3 regions of the Antarctobacter sp. genome follow, and region 3 is predicted to be linked to each of the others. Evidence: riboswitches for the same ligand, from Rfam matches in the RefSeq annotation. Region 3 holds a riboswitch; each other region holds the start of a gene.

Region 1 (6,290 bases), 1.5 Mb from region 3:
ACCGGCCCACCGACCCGAATCGCAACGAGGGCCGCGCATGCGCCTATGCTGTCGCGACCCCAAGACGGATCCGACGGATGCCCCTTCCCCTTCGCCGTATCGCCGCCCTTACGATGCTGCTGGCCTGTAGCCTGATGCTGCCCCGCGCGCTGGCGGCACAACCGGAGGGTCATACCGGCTGGCCTGGCGACTGGCAGACCTTCTGGTCCTCCGGAGAGGCATTTCTGATTCTGCAACAACGCGGCGACGCGGTCAGCGGCACCTACCAGCCCGGCGGCGGCACCGTCGCCGGCGTAACGCGCGACGGAGTTCTGCGCGGCACATGGTCCGAGGGTGGGGAAAGCGGCGATTTCATCTTTGTTCTGTCGGCGGACGGGCAAAGCTTTGCCGGGCGTTTCGGGTCAGGTGACTGGTGGAACGGGCATCGCGCCGCGATCGCCCAGCAACAACGCCCCGCCTGGTTCAGCGGCGCCACTCCGCAGGCGACGCTGCGCAGCATCCTCACCGCGGGCAATGACGCCATCTACCACGGGCGCGAAGGCCAGGTACGCTGGATCGAACCGTTGCTGACTTACGATAGCCCGGACGGGGACTCGTCGGACCGGGAACGTCGGCGGCGCGCGCTCTGGCACATCCTCGACATCTCGACTTTCCGGCTTTGGGATGCACCGGTCCCGCCCGCCGGGGCAGAGCCTGGCGAGACGCTGGCCTTCGAGATCAGCCCGGCTGGCACAAGCGCCGGCCACAGCCTACGGTTCCGCCTGGGAGCTGATGGACTGTGGCAACTGGTCGTCCCGCCTGCCGTGATCCTGCAGGCAGATCTGGAACGACTGATTGATGCCCGGGGGCACGACACGCTGGAGGCGCTCGAACGGGCGCGAGCCGGCAGTCCGCGCATGGTGATGATGGACTTTCTCCTTGGTGCCAATGACTGGGTCGGCGCGGGCGATGCCCGTGCATTGCGGGCGCTGAACCTTGATCACGTTCCGCGCCAGTTGCGCCGGATCGAGGGCGCGCTGATGGCCGATTACCTCCGCCAGAGCATCGACCGGATCGGTTTTGTCTACTGGCAGGAGATCCCCGACGATCCCAACCGCCCCCTGCCGTATGTCTACTATCGCCATCCGGTCGGCGACATCACCATCGCGCCCACGGACATCCTCGACGACGAGGGGCGCACCGTGGAGCGGCGCTGGCGTTTCTCACGCGAGACGATGGCAGAGTTGCCAGACATCTACGCGGCCCTCGAAAAGATGCCTCTTGCGCCCGGCCTGACCACGCAACCGCCCCTGTCACAGTTCTTTGCCACGCGGCAGGCGGTCCTTGCGCGTGCCGGTTGGCTGCAAGCCGAGGCCTGGGGACTGGAGACCTGGCAATGGATGGGAGTGCTAGCCTACCTAGGGGTCATGACGCTGGTGCTGATGACAGGATCGGTCGTCGCGCGCCGCCTGGCGGGACGGGATAGCCAGAGGGGACGCCTTGTGGGACAGTTGGCCGGCCCGGTCGGCTTGATGGCCGTCGCCTTGCTGTTCCTTGACGCCAGCGAGCGGCTGGGCCTGACGTTGCGGGCTTTCGGCGTGATGTCGGGCCTGTCCGCGATGCTGCTGATCCTGGCCGGCGCAGCGCTGACCTATCGTATCGTCTCGCTGATCTTTGACGCACTTATGACCAAGGCGACGCAGACCCTTGCCTACACGGACGAAATCGTACTGTCGCTGGCCCAGGGATTGATGAAACTGTTGATCGTCGTCGGGGCGGTGATCGGCTGTGCCGATGTTGCCGGCCTGCCCTACGAAGGGGTCCTGACCGGCCTGGGGATCGGCGGCGTGGCCCTGGCCTTTGCCGCACGCGAAACCGTGTCCAACATCATCGGCGGCGCGATCCTTCTGTCCGACCGTCCCTTCCGCAAGGGCGACCTCGTCGAGGCAGCCGACTCGCTGGCCGTGATAGAAACGGTGGGCCTGCGTTCGACGCGCCTGCGCAAGCTGGACGACACCCTGATGATCGTGCCCAACGCCCAGCTTTCTGACCAGGTGATATCCAACTGGGGCAGCCGGCGGAGGCGTCGCGTACTGATGAAGATCGGCCTCACCTACGAAACCCCGCGTGCGCAACTGGAACAGTTCGTGGCGCGGCTGATGGAGATTTACCGCGATCAACCGGAGGCCGAGACCGACAATGTGACGATCGGCATCACGTCGCTGGGCCCCCACAGTATCGACATCGAACTATGGGGGCACTTCCGCGTTTTCAGCTACGAGGCGCAGATCGCCGCGCAACAGGCGCTGATCCTCGATATCCTGTCCCTGGCCGAAGAGCTGGGCATCAACTTTGCCTACCCGACGCAGACCGTGCACCTGGCCGCAGACAATGGGTCAGGTCCGACCACGGCATAGATTGCGGCGCAAAGCTCCGGTCAGATCGACAGCCGCCGTTTCCGCGCGCCGCCGCGTCGTTGCGGCTGGGGCAAGGGCAGGTCCAATGGCACCGCCGGGCACCGGATCGAGTGATGCAGCAAGTCGCAGAACACCGCCACCGCCGGATCTGTGCCCGCAAACGGCTGGGCACAGGTCCAGGCATGCAGCGCCTCTTCCTTGTAGCTTGCACATCCCGGCAGGCTGCCCAGCCATTGCATGTAGCCCATGCTGGCCAGTTCCCGGGCCCGTTCCGGTGTCTCGGCCCGTGTCTGCAATAGGGTCAGTACCCGTTCGATCGTCATCGCGCCCTCCGCGCAAGGCTGGGGCGGGGATCATGGATCGGCGGCAGGACGGGTGGCAGGTTGCCATTCGTCTTTCGCGTCTCCGGGGCACCCCGCCCGGGTTGAGTGGCTTGGGCGCAAGGCGCCCGGCGATGGCAGGTCTCCTGACTTGCGGGTCAAGGCGCTGTCCCGAACCTTCCCGGGCCTTGCGGCCCAGTGGTCACTTCGGGATGGCTCGCCGCTTACAGTTGCGGGGGCAGTCGCGGACTTGGGACAAAGCCCCTCACCGCGTTCCCTTTTCAGACCGCGCGGGCGCGGTCACCATCTGTGGTCAAAGTGGCGCAGCGCTCTCGCCCGGTCAAGCGGTTCGGGCCGGATGACTTGCTTGAACGCTGCAATACCGCCCCATGTCCGCCGCTTGCGCCGATGCAACGCAGGCGACAGAGTGCAGGCATGGGCCAGATCACCGTCAAACAGCTCGAAGCCTTCGTGCAGGTGGCCGACCTGGCCAGCTTTCGTCGTGCAGCGGAACGGCTGAACACGACCCAGCCCAATATCTCGACCCGGATCTCGGCGCTGGAATCGCTACTGGGGCTGCGCCTGTTCAACCGCGACGCCGGGTCGGTCCGGTTGACGCCGACGGGCCGGACGATGCTGCCCCGAGCCCGGGCCGTTCTGACCGCGATGGACGGGTTCGTCGCCGCCGCTGGCGAAGATCACCTGTTCGAGGGCGTGCTGCGTCTCGGCGTGACAGAGATGATCGTGCACAGCTGGCTGGGCCCCTTCCTGCGGGCGCTCAAGGATCGGTTTCCGGCCATCGACGTGGAACTGACGGTGGATCTGTCCGCCAATCTCTCGCCCTCGCTGTTCAGCCGGGGGCTGGACCTGACGTTGCAGAGCGGCCCGTTCGGGCGGCAGATCTCGGGTGGCGTGGACCTTGGCGCGTTTCCACAGGTCTGGGTCGCGGCGCCGGGCCTGGGCCTGCAGGGCCGCGCGCTGAGCCTGCGCGACATCGCGCGGCACCCGGTGTTGACCCATGCCCGTGGCACCCTGCCCTTCGAACAATTGCGCGACCATGTCGCCTCGCACCCGGACCTGGACGTGCGGCTGGTGCCTTCGACCAACCTTGCCGCCTGCCTGCAGATGACGCTGGACGGCCTGGGGCTGGCCTGCCTGCCAGAGATCATGCTGCGCGACCAGATCGCCGCCGGGCGGCTGGTGCCCCTGCGCTACCTTTGGGTGCCGGACCCGCTGCGCTTTCGGGCACGTTACGACGCGGGGCTGGCGCCGTCCTATGTCGCCCGGGCGGCCGAACTGGCGCAGGAGGTGGCGCGCGCGCACTTGGCGCCCCCAGAGGATAAGAAAACTCGATCCTCCTGATCCGATCAAATAATTGGATCGCATGATGTCAGGTCGCTAGGCTCGACGGGACCACCGACAGGAGCCCATCATGCCCGAACCGCTTTATCGCCTTGGCGTCGACATCGGCGGGACCTTTACCGACGTGGTGCTGGAAGGGCCGGACGGGCTGACCTCGACCAAGGTGCTGACCACCCATGCCGCCCCTGAAGAGGCCATCGTCGAGGGGCTGCACCGGGTTTGCGACCTCGCAGGCGTGGCCGCGAGACAGATCGCCCAGGTGATCCACGGCACGACGCTGGCCACCAATGCGCTGATCGAGCGACGCGGCGCAAAGACGGCGCTGGTCACGACCGCCGGCTTCCGCGACGTGATCGAGATGCGCACCGAAAGCCGGTTCGAGCAATACGACCTGAACCTCGTGCTGCCCGAGCCGCTCTTGCCCCGGAACCGGCGCTACACAGTGAATGAGCGCATGGACGCGGACGGCGGTGTCCTGATCCCGCTGAACCGGACCGAGATCGAAACCCTGGCCGAAACCCTGCGCGCGGGCGGATACGGCAGTGTCGCCGTGGGCCTTTTGCACGCCTATGCCAATGACGCGCATGAGCGCATGGTGGCCGAGGTGCTGGCCGAAGCTTTGCCCGGTGTGGACATCTCGCTGTCCTCCGAGGTCTCGCCGCAGATGCGCGAGTACGAGCGTTTCAACACCACCATCGCCAACGCCTATATCCGCCCGCTGATGGCGTCCTATCTTGGCCGGCTGAAGGAACGGCTGGCGCACGAGGGGGCCGATTGCCCCGTCTTCCTGATGCATTCGGGCGGCGGCATCCTCTCGCTGGAAATGGCGGCGGAATTCCCGGTACGGCTGGTGGAAAGCGGCCCCGCCGGGGGCGCGATCTTTGCCGCCGAGATCGCGGCACGGCACGGGCTGGACCGGGTATTGAGTTTTGACATGGGCGGGACGACGGCCAAGATCTGTCTGATCCGCGGGCATACGCCCAAGACGGCGCGGGTCTTCGAGGTGGCGCGCAGCTACCGGTTCAAGAAAGGTTCGGGGATGCCGATCTCGATCCCGGTGATCGACATGGTGGAAATCGGCGCCGGGGGCGGCTCGCTGGCTTCGGTGGATGCGATGAACCAGATCCGTGTCGGCCCGGAAAGCGCGGGATCGGAACCCGGCCCGGCCTGCTACGGGCGCGGCGGCACGCGACCCGCCGTCACGGACGCGGACCTCGTCCTGGGCAAGCTGGACCCAGCAAATTTCGCCGGCGGCTCCATCACGCTGGACCCGGACCGCGCCGAGGGGGCGCTACGGGCAGAGATCGGAGACACGCTGGAGATGGACGCGCTGGAAGCCGCTTACGGTCTGGCCGAGGTGGTGGACGAGAACATGGCAAATGCCGCGCGCGTGCACGCGGTGGAAAACGGCGAAGACCTGGGCCGTTACACGATGATTGCCTTTGGTGGCGCCGCGCCACTGCACGCCGCGCGGCTTTGCGAGAAACTGGGCGTTGCGCGCTGCCTAGTGCCACGGGGCGCGGGCGTGGGATCGGCCATCGGGTTCCTGCGCGCGCCCTTCAGCTTCGAGGCGAACCGCTCGGTCTTTACCCGGATGCGGGAGTTCGACGCCGCGACGGTCAAGGCGCTGTTCGCTGAACTGCGCGACGAGGCGGAAAGTTTCGTGCGCACCTGCGATGCCACGGCCCCGATAGACGCCGAGGCCAAGGTCTTCATGCGATATGCCGGTCAGGGTTGGGAAATCCCTGTTCCCGTCCCGCTAAAGGACATGGCGGCGCCCGATGCCGACCGGCTGCTGAGCCGGTTCGAGGCCGAGTACACCGCCTTGTTCGGCCGCACGGTCGAGGGGCTGGAAGCGGAAATCACGGTCTGGTCGGTCAATGCCTTCACCACCCGGCCCGCTGTTGAGCCTGTTGCGCCGACCGCGCGCGCCGACGAGAGGACTGGCGAGGGCACCCGCCCGCTCTTTGACCCCGCGCGCGGCGCGCGGCTGGCCGCGCAGGTCCTGCCGCGCGCCGATCTGCCGACGGGCACCTTTGTGACCGGTCCGGCGCTGATCATAGAGGACGAGACCACCGTCGTTGTTCCCGCCAGCCGCGAGGTCGTCGCCCTGCCGGATGGCACGCTGGACGTGCGCCTGCCGCACCCCCCAGATCAGAAGGACGCCGCCCATGACTGAACCGTCGAAGGTCGCCTACCAGGTGATGTGGAC
Region 2 (6,290 bases), 850 kb from region 3:
GGTTTCCGGCGGCCTTGTAGGCCTGCCGCCCATTCTTGTCGAGCACGTCCACCACCATGTTGCGGGCCAGGATCTGCGGGTCCTTCAGGACCTGTCCGACATCCTGGATCGGCCCCGTGGGGACGCCCGCCGCGGTCAGGCGCGAGATCCAGTAGGCGCGGGTGTTCTCCAGCGTCACCGCCTCGATCAGCCGTTTCAGCAGGCGGGCATTGTCGCAGCGCGCCGGGTTGGTGGCAAAGCGCGGGTCGTCCGAGATCGGCAGGTCCAGCGCGATGCAGAGCTTTTCGAACAGGCGGTCGTTTCCGGCGGCGATCACGAACAGCCCGTCCGAGGCATGGAAGGTTTCGAAGGGCGTGATCGAGGGATGGCGGGCCCCGGACGGTCCCGGCGCCTTGCCGGTCACCGTGGTCAGAGCCACCGCGTGCTCAAGGATCGCCAACTGGCTGTCCAGCATGGCCACGTCGATCTTGCGCCCCAGGCCGGACCGGTCGCGGTCCAGCAGCGCGGCAAGGATGCCCTGCGACAGGAACATGCCCGCCACGATATCCCCGATCGAGGCGCCCACGCGCACCGGGTCGCGGTCTTTTTCGCCGGTGATCGACATCACGCCGCCGCGCGCCTGGACCACCATGTCATAGGCCGGGCGCCGCGCGTCCGGGCCGGAATGGCCAAAGCCGGATACCGCGCCATAGACCAGTCGGGGAAAGGCCGCGTGGAGGTCGTCCCAGCCATAGCCCAGACGTTCCATCACCCCGGGGCGAAAATTCTCGACGATGACGTCGGCGCGGGCCAGCAGGCGTTCGAAGATCAGCCGATCCTCGTCGGCCTTGAGGTTCAGTGCGATGCTTTTCTTGCCGTGGTTGATGGCTGCGAAATAGGCGGATTTCCCATCCTTGAAGGGGGGGAAAGCACGGGTATCATCGCCGCCCTTGGGGGGTTCCACCTTGATCACCTGCGCCCCCATGTCCGCCAGCGTCATCGTGCAGAAAGGGCCGGCAAGGACATGCGTCAGGTCAAGAATGACGTATCCGGCAAGGGGGGCGGTCATGGGCGGGTCCTGTTCTGGGTCGGGTGCTCTACACCAGAGAAACGCGACAAGGCGGTGACGGCAAGGCCTGTGATGGGGGCTGCGCGATCCTTCGCGGGTGCGCAGCATATTTGATGCGGAATTCAGCCTAGGGTCTTGGCAACCCGGCGTGAAAGACGAAACCCAGCAGGTTCATCAGAAGTTGTGCGGCCAGGATCGAGGTGCTGCCGGTCGGGTCGTAGTCCGGCGCGACCTCGACCAGGTCAATTCCGACGACCGGATGAGAGCGGACCGCTTGTTGCAGGATCTCCAGCACCTCGTAGTAGAGGAATCCGCCGTGGCTGGGTGTGCCGGTGCCCGGCGCGATCGACGGGCAGAAGGCGTCGATGTCGATGGTGATGTAGATCGGCACGCCTTCGGGCAGGCGGGCGGCGGTGGCCTCGGGGCCCAGCCTGCGCACCTGCCGGACCGACAGGATGTCGGAGCCACGGGCGCGCGCATCCTCGTAACCCTCGCGCGCCGTGGACGAAACGTTGCGGATGCCCAGTTGCGTCAGCCCGGTGACCCAGGATTTCTCCGCCGCCCTACGCATCGGATTGCCATGTCCGCGGGTGACGCCGTGCCGTTCATCGACGAAATCCAGGTGCGCGTCGATCTGCAGGACATGGAAGGGCGCGCGGCCTTCGTAGGCCTCGATGCAGGGAATGTTGACCGAATGATCTCCGCCAATGGTTACGGGCAGGGCGCGCGCAGCCAGCGCCGCCTCGACGCCGCGGCGGATGTTGGCATGGCTGCTTGCGGTGTCGGTATGGATGATGTCGGCGTCGCCCATGTCGACCAGTTGCACGCCGTCCAGATAGGTCACGTCGTCCTCGTGATCGTAGGCACCTGCATGACCAAAGCTGAACAGGGTCGAGGCCTCGCGCACGCCGCGCGGGCCGAACCGTGCCCCCGCGCGCCATTGGGTTCCCGCGTCGAAAGGCGCACCAAGGATTGCCGCGTCGGCCTGCAAATTGGACCAATCGGGCTGATAGGGGGCCTTGGCAAAGGTGCAGATGCCGGTGAACGGAAGGTTCAGCCGACCGGATTCGTAACCGTGACTCATAGGGGTCTCCTTGATTGGCGCCAGCCTAGTCGGAGGGGCGCGCGCAACAAGGGGCATTGCGCGTCAGGATAAAATTAATCGTTAAGGTTGAAAGGTTGTTCTTGTGTACACGCGGTGAGGGGTTACCGTGCGTCACATGAATACAATCTTTGATTGCAATGGGGGACTGGAATGAACCTTTTGAACAAGAACGGGCCGTTGTTGGCCATCGCGCTGGCGGGGCTGCCGCTGACAGTCTTGGCACAGGACTTTGGCGTCGACATGCCAGCGGAACCTGCGCCTGGCGTCCGCTTTCCGACGCCCGAGGCCGAGATCGACGCCTGGATTCGGGCCGAACCGCAGAATACGGGCGCCATCCATGCCCATGCCTGGGGGATCTGGGCCGGCCTGACGAAACCGGTCGAGGGTGAGGGCGCCTATGCCCGACTGACCTATCAGACCTGGTTGACCAAGGCGGATGTGATCGACGTCTTTACCGGCGAGGCCCCGGAAGACCGGTTCCGGCTGGGCGAGTCCAATCAGATGTTCAAACACGGGCTGGTCGATGGTTTCCTCGCGAACGCGGCGCAGGAAAAGAAGGACGGCACCGAGCCGGCGAAAAATGCCGCCGGGATTATCGTGAATACAGACGTGCTGGAAAACGTGGCCTACAGCCCGCCCTCGGCGCAGTACCTGCTGGACACCGGCACCGGCAAACCAGAGGTGCTGGACCGGTTGTTGGAGCAGGGAGACAAGGTGCGCTTTCCCGACGCGGCGGTGAACGTCAAACCGGTCTACAAGTTGATCACCGACGATCGCATCACCGAATGGACGGGCGAAGACGGCCGGACCCGCAGGCTATACGCCTTTACGGCCTGGCCCGGAGAGCCGGACCTGGCGAACTGGACACCGGACATGAAACAAGGCGGCTATCCCGAAACGCTCTGGCAGCAATGCGTCTATGTCGATCTTGACCTTGATGGCCCGACAAAATCGACCGGCGTCGACGTCAACTGCAAAAGCCCGTCCGAGGGGAACATCTATTCCGTCGACGATTTCATCGCGGTCAACCTCAAGGATGAGGATGCGGCTTTCGTCAACAAGTCGACGGGCGACAGCAGCGACCTGACCGACGGCGAAACCTCCATCGCCCTGCTGGTGGCCATGCATGTCACGTCTCGGGAAACGACCCAGTGGACATGGCAGACCTTCTGGTGGGAGGCGGATGCCGCGCGGCCCAACACGCCCTCCAGTGCCGCCATCGCCTCGGCGCGGCCTGACACGCTGACCACGCAGGCGGCGCATTACGCGATGGCGCCGGCCTACTCGATGTTGGTGCCGGCGCAACCCCTTGTCGGGGGCAAGAACGTCGGTGCGCTGGTGACGGCCTTCAACCCCTACCTGGAGGCCGGGTTCGGCACGCCGGTCATCGGCATCACCGAGACCGTACAGATCCCCGATGGCGCCGGCGGCTGGACAACGACGACGACGGACATGGGCATCCAGACCAACTGCATGACCTGTCACGGTCTTGCGGCCTGGGGCGGACGTGGCTCGGGCTATGCGGCGAATTTCTATGTCCCGCGCGACTACTGGGTCTTCGATACGGCGCTGGACGTGGATTTCGCCTGGTCGGTCCAGTCCATTGGCGAGGCGGTCGAGAAGGCGGACAAGAAAAAGGCCGACGCAGCCTCTGACTGAAACCCGCAATTGCCGGATCCGTGCAGGCGCCTCTTGGGGCGCCTGTTGCGCCTGGATGGTTGCCCCTGCGGATGGACTGACGCACTCTGGCGCTGTCAGGTGCCCCGATATGGGGAGAATCGGGAAGCCGGTGCAAGTCCGGCGCGGGCCCGCCGCTGTAAGGGGGATGGAGCGGACAGATGCCACTGGGGCCAGCCCCGGGAAGGCGTCCGCCCCGGCAGACCCCAAGCCAGAAGACCGGCCTGACGACACGGACCGGCGCCTTGGACAGCGTCCGGTCATTGTCATTTGCGGAGCCGAAGAATGCCCGATCCCCAAGCTGCGCCCGAGAAAGCGCGCAAATTCTCCGCCTGCGAGCGTCAGGCACTTTACGATGTGATCTGCGCGCGGCGGGATGTGCGCAACGAATTCCTGCCCGACCCGATTGATCCCGCCATGCTGCGCCGCGTGCTGGAGGCGGCCCATGCGGCGCCTTCGGTCGGCTTCATGCAGCCCTGGAACTTTATCCTGATCCGCGATGCGGCCCGGCGGCGGGCGGTCCATGCCGCCTTCGAGACCGCCAATGCCGAGGCCGAAGCCATGTTCGAAGGTGAAAAGCGGAGCCGATACGCCGCGCTGAAACTGGAAGGCATCCTGAAGGCGCCGCTGAACATCGCGGTGACCTGCGACCGGACCCGCGGCGGCAAGGTGGTGCTGGGGCGGACGCATAACCGGGATATGGACCTCTATTCCACGGTCTGCGCGGTGCAGAACCTCTGGCTTGCGGCGAGGGCCGAGGGGCTGGGCGTCGGCTGGGTCAGCATCTTTCGGCAAGAGGATCTGCGCGCGCTGCTGGGCTTGCCCGACCATGTTGAGGTCGTCGCCTACCTTTGCGTCGGTCATATCGATGAGGCCTTTGGCCAGCCGGAACTGCAGGCGCGGGGCTGGCGCAAGCGGCTGGACCTGGACAGCCTGATCATGGAAGACCATTGGCAAGACGTGTCGCCCGAGTGAGCACAAGAGGTCAGACGTGGTAGATCAGGAAACGATGAAGCGCATCAACCTGTTGCACGGCGCGCCCCGCTTTGTCCTGCGCAGTGATCCGCAGACCGGGCAGCACGCGGTTCGCAACCCGTCGCAGGTGTCAAGGGCCGACGGCGATTACTGGATGCACGGCACCTCGATCCTCTCGAACGGGGCAGAACTGGCCTCGGTCTTTGTCGTGGATACCGACAGCGGCGGCACGCTGCGCGCGATCTTCTGGCTCAGCGACAGTGGCTGGATCGATAGTCAGGACCCGCAGGCCCCGGATACGCTGGACCTGCCGCGCGACCGGGTCTTTCCGTTTGACTGGCGGTTCGACGTGCCGCTGGAAGAGGATATCTTTCACCCCGATCCGGGCACGACGCCGCGACGCACCGCGCGCTCTTTCCTTTCCCGTCTCCGCATGCGATAGGGACGCGCCAACCGATCCCTCCCAAGGAGTGCCCCAATGGAGATTCGCGAGGCCCTGACCTTCGATGACGTCCTGCTTGTTCCCGCGGCCTCGAACGTGTTGCCGTCGACGGCGGACACCCGGACGCAAGTGACCAAGTCGATTGCGTTGAATATTCCGCTTTTGAGTTCCGCGATGGACACCGTCACCGAAAGCCGGATGGCGATCACCATGGCGCAGGCCGGTGGTATCGGGGTGATCCACAAGAACCTCGGGATCGAGGAACAGGCGCGCGAAGTGCGGCGGGTCAAGCGCTTTGAAAGCGGCATCGTCTACAACCCCGTCACCCTGCGCCCGGATCAGACCCTGGGCGATGCCCGGATGCTGACGGAGCGCTACGGCTTTACCGGCTTTCCCGTGATCGACGAGGCGCATCGCGTCGTGGGGATCGTCACCAACCGCGACATGCGCTTTGCCGAGAACGACGGCACGCCGGTTCACGCCATGATGACCCGCGACAACCTCGCGATCCTGACCGAACCGGCGGACCGCGAGGAAGCCATCAACCTGATGAAGGCCCGCCGGATCGAAAAGCTGCTGGTGACCGACAAGGACGGCAAGCTGACGGGGCTTCTGACGCTGAAGGACACGGAAAAGGCGGTGGTGAACCCGACCGCCTGCAAGGACGACCTCGGGCGTCTGCGCGTCGCGGCGGCCACGGGCGTTGGCGACTCGGGCTATGAACGCTCTCAGGCCCTCGCGGATGCGCAGGTCGACATCATCGTGGTCGACACGGCGCATGGCCATTCCGCCGGTGTGCTGGAAGCGGTCGAACGCGCCAAGCTGTTGTCGAACGAGGTGCAGGTGATCGCAGGCAACGTGGCGACGGCGGATGCCGCGCGGGCCCTCATCGACGCGGGCGCCGATGCGATCAAGGTGGGGATCGGACCCGGGTCGATCTGCACCACGCGGATGGTGGCCGGTGTCGGCGTGCCCCAGCTGACCGCGATCATGGAATGTGCGACGGCGGCCGGTGACGTGCCGGTGATTGCGGATGGCGGCAT
Region 3 (6,290 bases):
TCCCAGCCTTGTTCGCGCAGGAAGGCAAGGTCGCCGCGGGTGGACTTGCTACCGGGCAGGATCACGAGGTCGGCGTCGCCGGGGATCGCCTCGCCGCGCCGGAGCATGGTCAGGCGCACGCCCGGTTCCTGCGCCAGCGGGTCGAGATCGTCGAAATTCGCCATGCGCGAAAAGCAGAGGCAGACCACATGCAAGCCTTCGCGACGGGTTTGCGTGCGGATGTCCAGCGCATCCTCTGCAGGCAGGCGCCAGGCCTCGGGAAACCAGGGGGCGACACCATAGCCGCGCCAGCCGGTGCGCTCTTCGATCAGCTTGTAACCCTCGTCGAAAAGACGAGGATCGCCGCGGAACTTGTTGACAATAAACCCGGAAATCCTGTTGGCGTCTTCGGTCGGCAGTATTGCCTGGGTGCCGACGATCTGGGCGATCACGCCGCCCCGGTCGATGTCTCCGGCAAGGATTACCGGCACGACTGCGGCCTCGGCAAACCCCATGTTGGCGATGTCGCCATTGCGCAGGTTCACCTCTGCCGGACTGCCGGCCCCTTCGACGATCACCAGATCATGCACCGCCTTGAGTCGATTGAAGCTTTCAATAACGGAACCAAGAAGTTGCGGCTTCAACTTCGCGTAATCTCGGGCCTTGGCGGTGGTCACTCTCTTGCCCTGAACGACCACCTGTGCGCCCACATCCGTTTCTGGTTTCAACAGGACCGGGTTCATATCCGTGTGGAGCGGCAAGCCGCAGGCCAGCGCCTGAAGCGCCTGCGCCCGCCCGATCTCGCCTCCGTCAGAGGTCACGGCGGCATTGTTCGACATGTTCTGCGGCTTGAACGGGGCCACCGAGTAGCCACGCCGCAGCGCCGCCCGGCAGAGACCCGCCACCAGCATGGACTTGCCGACATTGGACCCAGTGCCCTGGATCATCACCGCGCGGCTCATGGCGCGATCCCCAGCCGGACCGGCAGATCAAGGCGAGTGCGCGCGTCAAAGTGAAAGGTCTGCCAGCCGCGCCGGGCTGCTGAGGCCAGGTTCTCGCGGTTGTCGTCGATCAGAAGCAGGTTCTGCGGCATCATCCCCGACCAGCGTTCGATCTGGCCGAAAAAACCTTGATCGGGCTTGGCGACACCCATCGGGCCAGAGGCGAAGATCGTCTCGACATGTTCTGACAACCCCATGACATCCATGATATAATCTGCCCTCGGTGCGGGATTGTTGGTGCCGATCACGGCGCGCGCGGGACTGCGTGCCAGCCAGTCGATCACCTGTTTGTCGGGCCGGTCCTCGGCCTGCAACCAATGGTCCAGCAAGACCGCGGCGCTGACATCCGTGTGCTGCGTGGCCAGCCAGTCGGCCAGCGCCTGTTCCAGTGGCAGCGCGCCGCGCAACACGCGTGCGGCCTGTCCCGGCCGGTTCAGGAAGGCGCGAAAGGCGCGCGGCGACAGACCCAGCGTCCGGTCCAGGTCGGCGACCCATCCGAAAGGTTCGCCCGGCGGTTCGGCGTTCAAAACGCCGTCGAAGTCCCAGACGACAAGTTCGGTGGTCATTGAGGGTAGATCAGGGCAGTTGCGACATAGCCGGCGGGCAAGGGCACAGTCGGGGGCGTTTCCAGCCGCTGCGCCACGTGGTCCGGCAAGAGGTGCGTGTGCGGCCCTTCTGGAGAGGCGCCGTCCGGCGGGGGAATCTCGGCGTCGATCTCAAGCCGCAGACAGGGTGTCTCGATCACCCGCACCGGTGCGGCGTCCCGCAGGGCCAGGCCGCTGCGCGACAGGTGATCCGGCCACGCGGTGCCCTGGCAGCGGGCCAGCCTCGCAGCAAGCGCCTTGTCGCAACGGACGGTGAATCGGGCGGCGCGGCTGCCTAGCCCCAGGTCGAACCGCGTGCCACCGGCATCGCGCGGCAAAAGCGCGTCTTCGTCCGGGCCAAGCGCGGTCAGGGAGCGGGCAGGATCGCGCAGGGCGCGACCGATCGGAACGGCAAGCGCGATCAGTGTCGGCGCCTCCGGGCGGTCTATCTCGAAGGCGGTGAGGTAGCGCGCGGCCTCCAGCCGCAGCGCGGCATTGTCCAGTTGCAGGGTCAGCACGCCATCACCGATCTGTGCCGCGCATTCTGTCCCCGGCAGGCGCGACAGTTCTCCCGAGGCCCCCCATATGCCCGCCACCAGCCGCGCACCGTCTTCCGCGATGCGGCGCGCGGTTTCGGTCAAGAGCGTGTCACCCTGCCAGGACAGGCGGCGCGTCTTCAGCCCCATGTTCGTGGCGCGGGCGGGCAAGGCGGCCCAGACGCCGGCGCGGAAATCGTCCGAGGCACTACCCCAGCAAGCGATCTCGTCCAGGCTGCGGGCGCATCCCGTGCACAGTTGCGATGCCTCGTCGATCACGCATCGCGCCACGCAGGGGCTGGCCGGGGGCAGGCGGGTCATGCGGCTCATGGGCCTAGAACTCCACGCCTTTCTGTGCCTTCACGCCGTCGCGGAAGGGGTGTTTGATCAGGTCCATCTCGGTCACCAGGTCGGCGGCCTCGATCAGTTCCGGCTTGGCGTTGCGGCCCGTCAGGCAGACATGGGTCATGACCGGTTTCTGGTGCAGCAGGAAGTCCACCACCTCGTCGATGTCGATGTAGTCATAGCGCAGGGCGATGTTGATCTCGTCCAGCAGGACGAACTTGATTTCGGGATCGAGGATCTGTTCCTGCGCGATCTTCCAGCCGTTCTGGGCGGCGGCAATGTCCCGCTCGCGGTCCTGGGTTTCCCAGGTAAAGCCCTCGCCGGACACGAAGAACCGGCATTCCTCGGCAAAGCGGTCGCGCAGAAAGGTCTTTTCGCCGGTGTCCCAGTTGCCCTTGATGAATTGCACCACCGCGCAGGGCATGCCATGCGCGATGCAGCGCATGATCATACCGAACCCGGCCGAGCTCTTGCCCTTGCCCTTGCCGGTGTGGACCATGATCAGACCCTTTTCCTCGGTCTTGGTCTTCATCATCTCGTCGCGGGCGGCCTTGATGCGGCGCATCTTTTCGTTGTGGCGGGTGGTGATCTCGTCCATTGCGCGCTCCGTTGATCGGTTCAGGCAGGAATTGCATCCGTGTCGCGCCCCGTCAACGTGCTTCGCGATTGACATGTCCGCCCGTCTGTCGCACCACCCCCCTCACGATGGTTCCCCGGAGCACCCGGGGAGGACAACAGGGAACGCGGTGAAACCCCGCGGCTGCCCCCGCAACTGTAAGCGGTGAGCGCCCTCGCAACGTGCCACTGGCCAGACCGGCCGGGAAGGCGCGGGGGTGCCGCGACCCGCGAGCCAGGAGACCTGCCATCCCAGGTGCAACTTTAATCCCGGGCGGGGTGCCCCGGAGGAGGTCTGAAATGGATCACGATACGCAGCAGGACGCGGGCCAGGCGCCGGTCGAACTGCTGGTTTGCGTCAAGTGTCGGCGCGGCGAAGACGTGCCGGAGGGCGGTGTGCGCCCGGGCCAGCGCCTGCACGATGCGCTTGCCGAGCGCGAGATGCCCGAGGGTGTCACGTTGACGCCGGTGGAATGCCTGCAGAACTGCGACTATGGCTGTTCCGTTGCCATGCGCGGGGGGCCGGAACGCTGGACCTACGTCTACGGAAACCTTCACGAAGCGTCGCATCCGGACCTGCTGGCCGAAGGTGTCGCGCTGTATCATGCGGCCCGTGACGGGGTGATCCCCTGGCGCGCGCGGCCGGAACATTTCAAACGCAATTGCATCGCGCGCATCCCGCCCGAACAGACCGGAACGCCGGAAAAGGAACAGACATGACTGATCTCGCCAAGCTTCCCGTCACCGTCATCACCGGCTTTCTGGGCTCGGGCAAGACGACGCTGATCACCCACCTGATGCAGAACCCCGGCGGCAAGCGGCTGGCCGTTGTTGTCAACGAGTTCGGCGACGTGGGCGTCGATGGCGAAATCCTCAAGGGCTGTGCCATCCCCGATTGCCCGGCGGAAAACATCATGGAACTGGCCAACGGCTGCATCTGCTGCACCGTGGCCGATGATTTCATTCCGACGATCGAGGCGCTGATGGCGCTGGACCCGCGCCCGGAACATATCCTGATCGAGACCTCGGGTCTCGCTCTGCCGAAACCGCTGCTGAAAGCCTTTGACTGGCCGGATATCCGGTCCAAAATCACCGTGGATGGCGTGATTGCGCTGGCCGATGCAGAGGCGGTGGCCTCGGGGCGTTTCGCGCCCGACGTGGCCAAGGTGGATGCACAGCGGCTGGCGGATGACTCGCTGGATCACGAAACGCCGCTGTCGGAGGTCTTCGAGGACCAGATTTCCTGCGCCGACATCATCCTGCTGACCAAGCCGGATCTTGCGGGCCCCGAGGGCGTGGCAAAGGCCAAGGAGATCATTGCCGCCGAGGCGCCGCGACCGCTGCCGGTGATCGAGGTGGCCGAGGGGGCCGTCGATCCGCGGGTGATCCTGGGGCTGGAGGCGGCGGCAGAGGACGACATGGATGCGCGTCCCAGCCATCACGACGACCATGACGACCATGAACACGACGATTTCGAGTCGATCGTCGTCGACATTCCCGAGGTGTCCGCCCCCGCCGATCTGGTGGCGCGGATCGAGGAACTGGCAAAAAGCCAGAACATCCTGCGGGTCAAGGGCTATTCCAGTGTCGCGGGCAAGCCGATGCGCCTGCTGGTGCAGGCAGTTGGCGCAAGGGTCCGGCATCAGTACGACCGTCCGTGGAAAGCGGACGAGCCCCGTCAAGGCAGGCTTGTCGTGATCGCCGAACATGACGATATCCGCCCTGATGCCATCCGGGCCGTGCTGGGCGTGGCCACGGAGGCGGCGGAGTAAGGCGGGCCTTACCCGCCGCGCCGGAGCGGTGTCATGCACGTCATCTTTCGCGAAAGCCACGGACTCGAAGAGAGCGAGACCCCGACCGATCTGGCGCAAAGCCCGGCGGACCTTGTGGTGCTGTCCTTCTCGGATTCCGACCTCGGCGCCTTTGCCGCCGGCTGGGAGCGGGGCGGCGGGCGCGCGGGGCGAATGCCCTCGTTGCGGCTGGCCAATATCGCGGCGCTGAAACATCCGCTCTCTGTGGACACCTATGTTGAACAGACTCTGGAGGGGGCCAAGGGCATCCTGGTCCGGCTGATCGGTGGCGTGCCCTATTGGGCCTATGGCATCCAGCAGATCGCCGCCTTGGCACAGGCGAAGGGGATCGCCCTGGCGGTGCTGCCGGGGGATGGGCGGGTCGATACGCGGCTGGACGAGGTCTCGACCCTGCCGGTCTCCACCCTGCGGCGGTTGGCACATCTTTGCGACGCGGGCGGCGCGGTGGCGGCCCAGGCCGCGCTGGCACAGATGGCGTTGGCGGCGGGGCTCTATGCCGGGCCGGTGCGCGGCGCCAAGGGGTTGCCGCAGGTCGGCGGCTGGCTGCCGGAGCACGGGGTCTGCTGCCCGGTTCTGGCGGCGTTGCGGGATGGCGAGGGCGGAGGGGGGCTGTCTGCCCCCCGCTTGCCGGAGGCAAGCCCCCCCGAGAGGATTTCGGGAGAGAAGAAACCGCGCCCGCTGGTCTGCCTGGTTTTCTACCGCTCTTACCTCGTATCGGCGGACATGGCGCCCATGGAGGCGCTATGCGCCGAATTGCGGGCGCGCGGCTTTGACGTTTTGGGGTTGTTCGCGCCTTCGCTGAAGGCGCCGGGCGCCTCGGGATGGCTGGCGCGGCAGGTGGCGCACCTGGCGCCCGTCGCCATCGTCAATGCAACCGCCTTTTCCGGGCGCGGGGCCGAGGGGGATTCGCCGCTGGATGCGGGAGATGTGCCTGTCTTCCAGGTGGCCCTGGCGACTTCTTCGCGCGCGGCCTGGGCCGAGGCGGAGCGGGGCCTGTCCCCCGCCGACCTGGCCATGCACGTGGTATTGCCGGAAGTTGACGGGCGGCTGTTCACGGGCGCCGTGTCCTTCAAGGAACCGCAGGCGCGCGATCCGGATCTGCAATTTGCCCGCGTCGCCCATGCGGCGGATGCGGTGCAGGTGATGGCCGCAGCCGATCGTGTTGCGCGTTGGACCAGGCTGGCGGCCACGCCCGAAGCCGACCGGCGGCTGGCGCTGGTGCTTTCAACCTATCCGGGGCGCGACTGGAACCTGGCCCATGCGGTCGGGCTGGACGCGCTTGCCTCGGCAGAGGCGATCCTTGCCGATCTCGCAGAGACCGGTCACGACGTCGGTTCGGAAGTGTCGGCGGAGGCGCTGCGCGCGGCGCATCTGAACTGGCCCCTGGGAGAATACAGGGCCGCACTGGCGCGCCTGCCC

Evidence for each region. A riboswitch is a leader RNA that binds a small molecule or an ion and turns the genes downstream of it on or off. The one in region 3 is predicted to bind cobalamin.
Region 1: linked by a shared signal. The riboswitch ahead of ACQY5B_RS06410 (hypothetical protein) and the one ahead of ACQY5B_RS13865 (DUF1636 family protein) in region 3 are both predicted to bind cobalamin.
Region 2: linked by a shared signal. The riboswitch ahead of bluB (5,6-dimethylbenzimidazole synthase) and the one ahead of ACQY5B_RS13865 (DUF1636 family protein) in region 3 are both predicted to bind cobalamin.

What each region holds. Positions count from the first base shown of each region.
Region 1 is NZ_OZ255849.1:1,140,602-1,146,891, reverse strand. It holds gene ACQY5B_RS06415 (mechanosensitive ion channel family protein) at 78-2,396, shown strand; gene ACQY5B_RS06410 (hypothetical protein) at 2,417-2,719, opposite strand; cobalamin riboswitch at 2,836-3,039, opposite strand; gene ACQY5B_RS06405 (LysR family transcriptional regulator) at 3,152-4,078, shown strand; gene ACQY5B_RS06400 (hydantoinase/oxoprolinase family protein) at 4,149-6,257, shown strand; gene ACQY5B_RS06395 (hydantoinase B/oxoprolinase family protein) at 6,250-6,290, shown strand, end outside.
Region 2 is NZ_OZ255849.1:1,832,009-1,838,298, forward strand. It holds gene ACQY5B_RS09905 (CaiB/BaiF CoA transferase family protein) at 1-1,048, opposite strand, end outside; gene ACQY5B_RS09910 (agmatinase) at 1,176-2,132, opposite strand; gene ACQY5B_RS09915 (hypothetical protein) at 2,304-3,812, shown strand; cobalamin riboswitch at 3,893-4,072, shown strand; gene bluB (5,6-dimethylbenzimidazole synthase) at 4,116-4,805, shown strand; gene ACQY5B_RS09925 (hypothetical protein) at 4,822-5,247, shown strand; gene guaB (IMP dehydrogenase) at 5,284-6,290, shown strand, end outside.
Region 3 is NZ_OZ255849.1:2,678,890-2,685,179, reverse strand. It holds gene ACQY5B_RS13885 (cobyric acid synthase) at 1-941, opposite strand, end outside; gene ACQY5B_RS13880 (HAD family hydrolase) at 938-1,546, opposite strand; gene ACQY5B_RS13875 (DUF1289 domain-containing protein) at 1,543-2,430, opposite strand; gene cobO (cob(I)yrinic acid a,c-diamide adenosyltransferase) at 2,435-3,043, opposite strand; cobalamin riboswitch at 3,135-3,326, shown strand; gene ACQY5B_RS13865 (DUF1636 family protein) at 3,361-3,780, shown strand; gene cobW (cobalamin biosynthesis protein CobW) at 3,777-4,832, shown strand; gene cobN (cobaltochelatase subunit CobN) at 4,866-6,290, shown strand, end outside.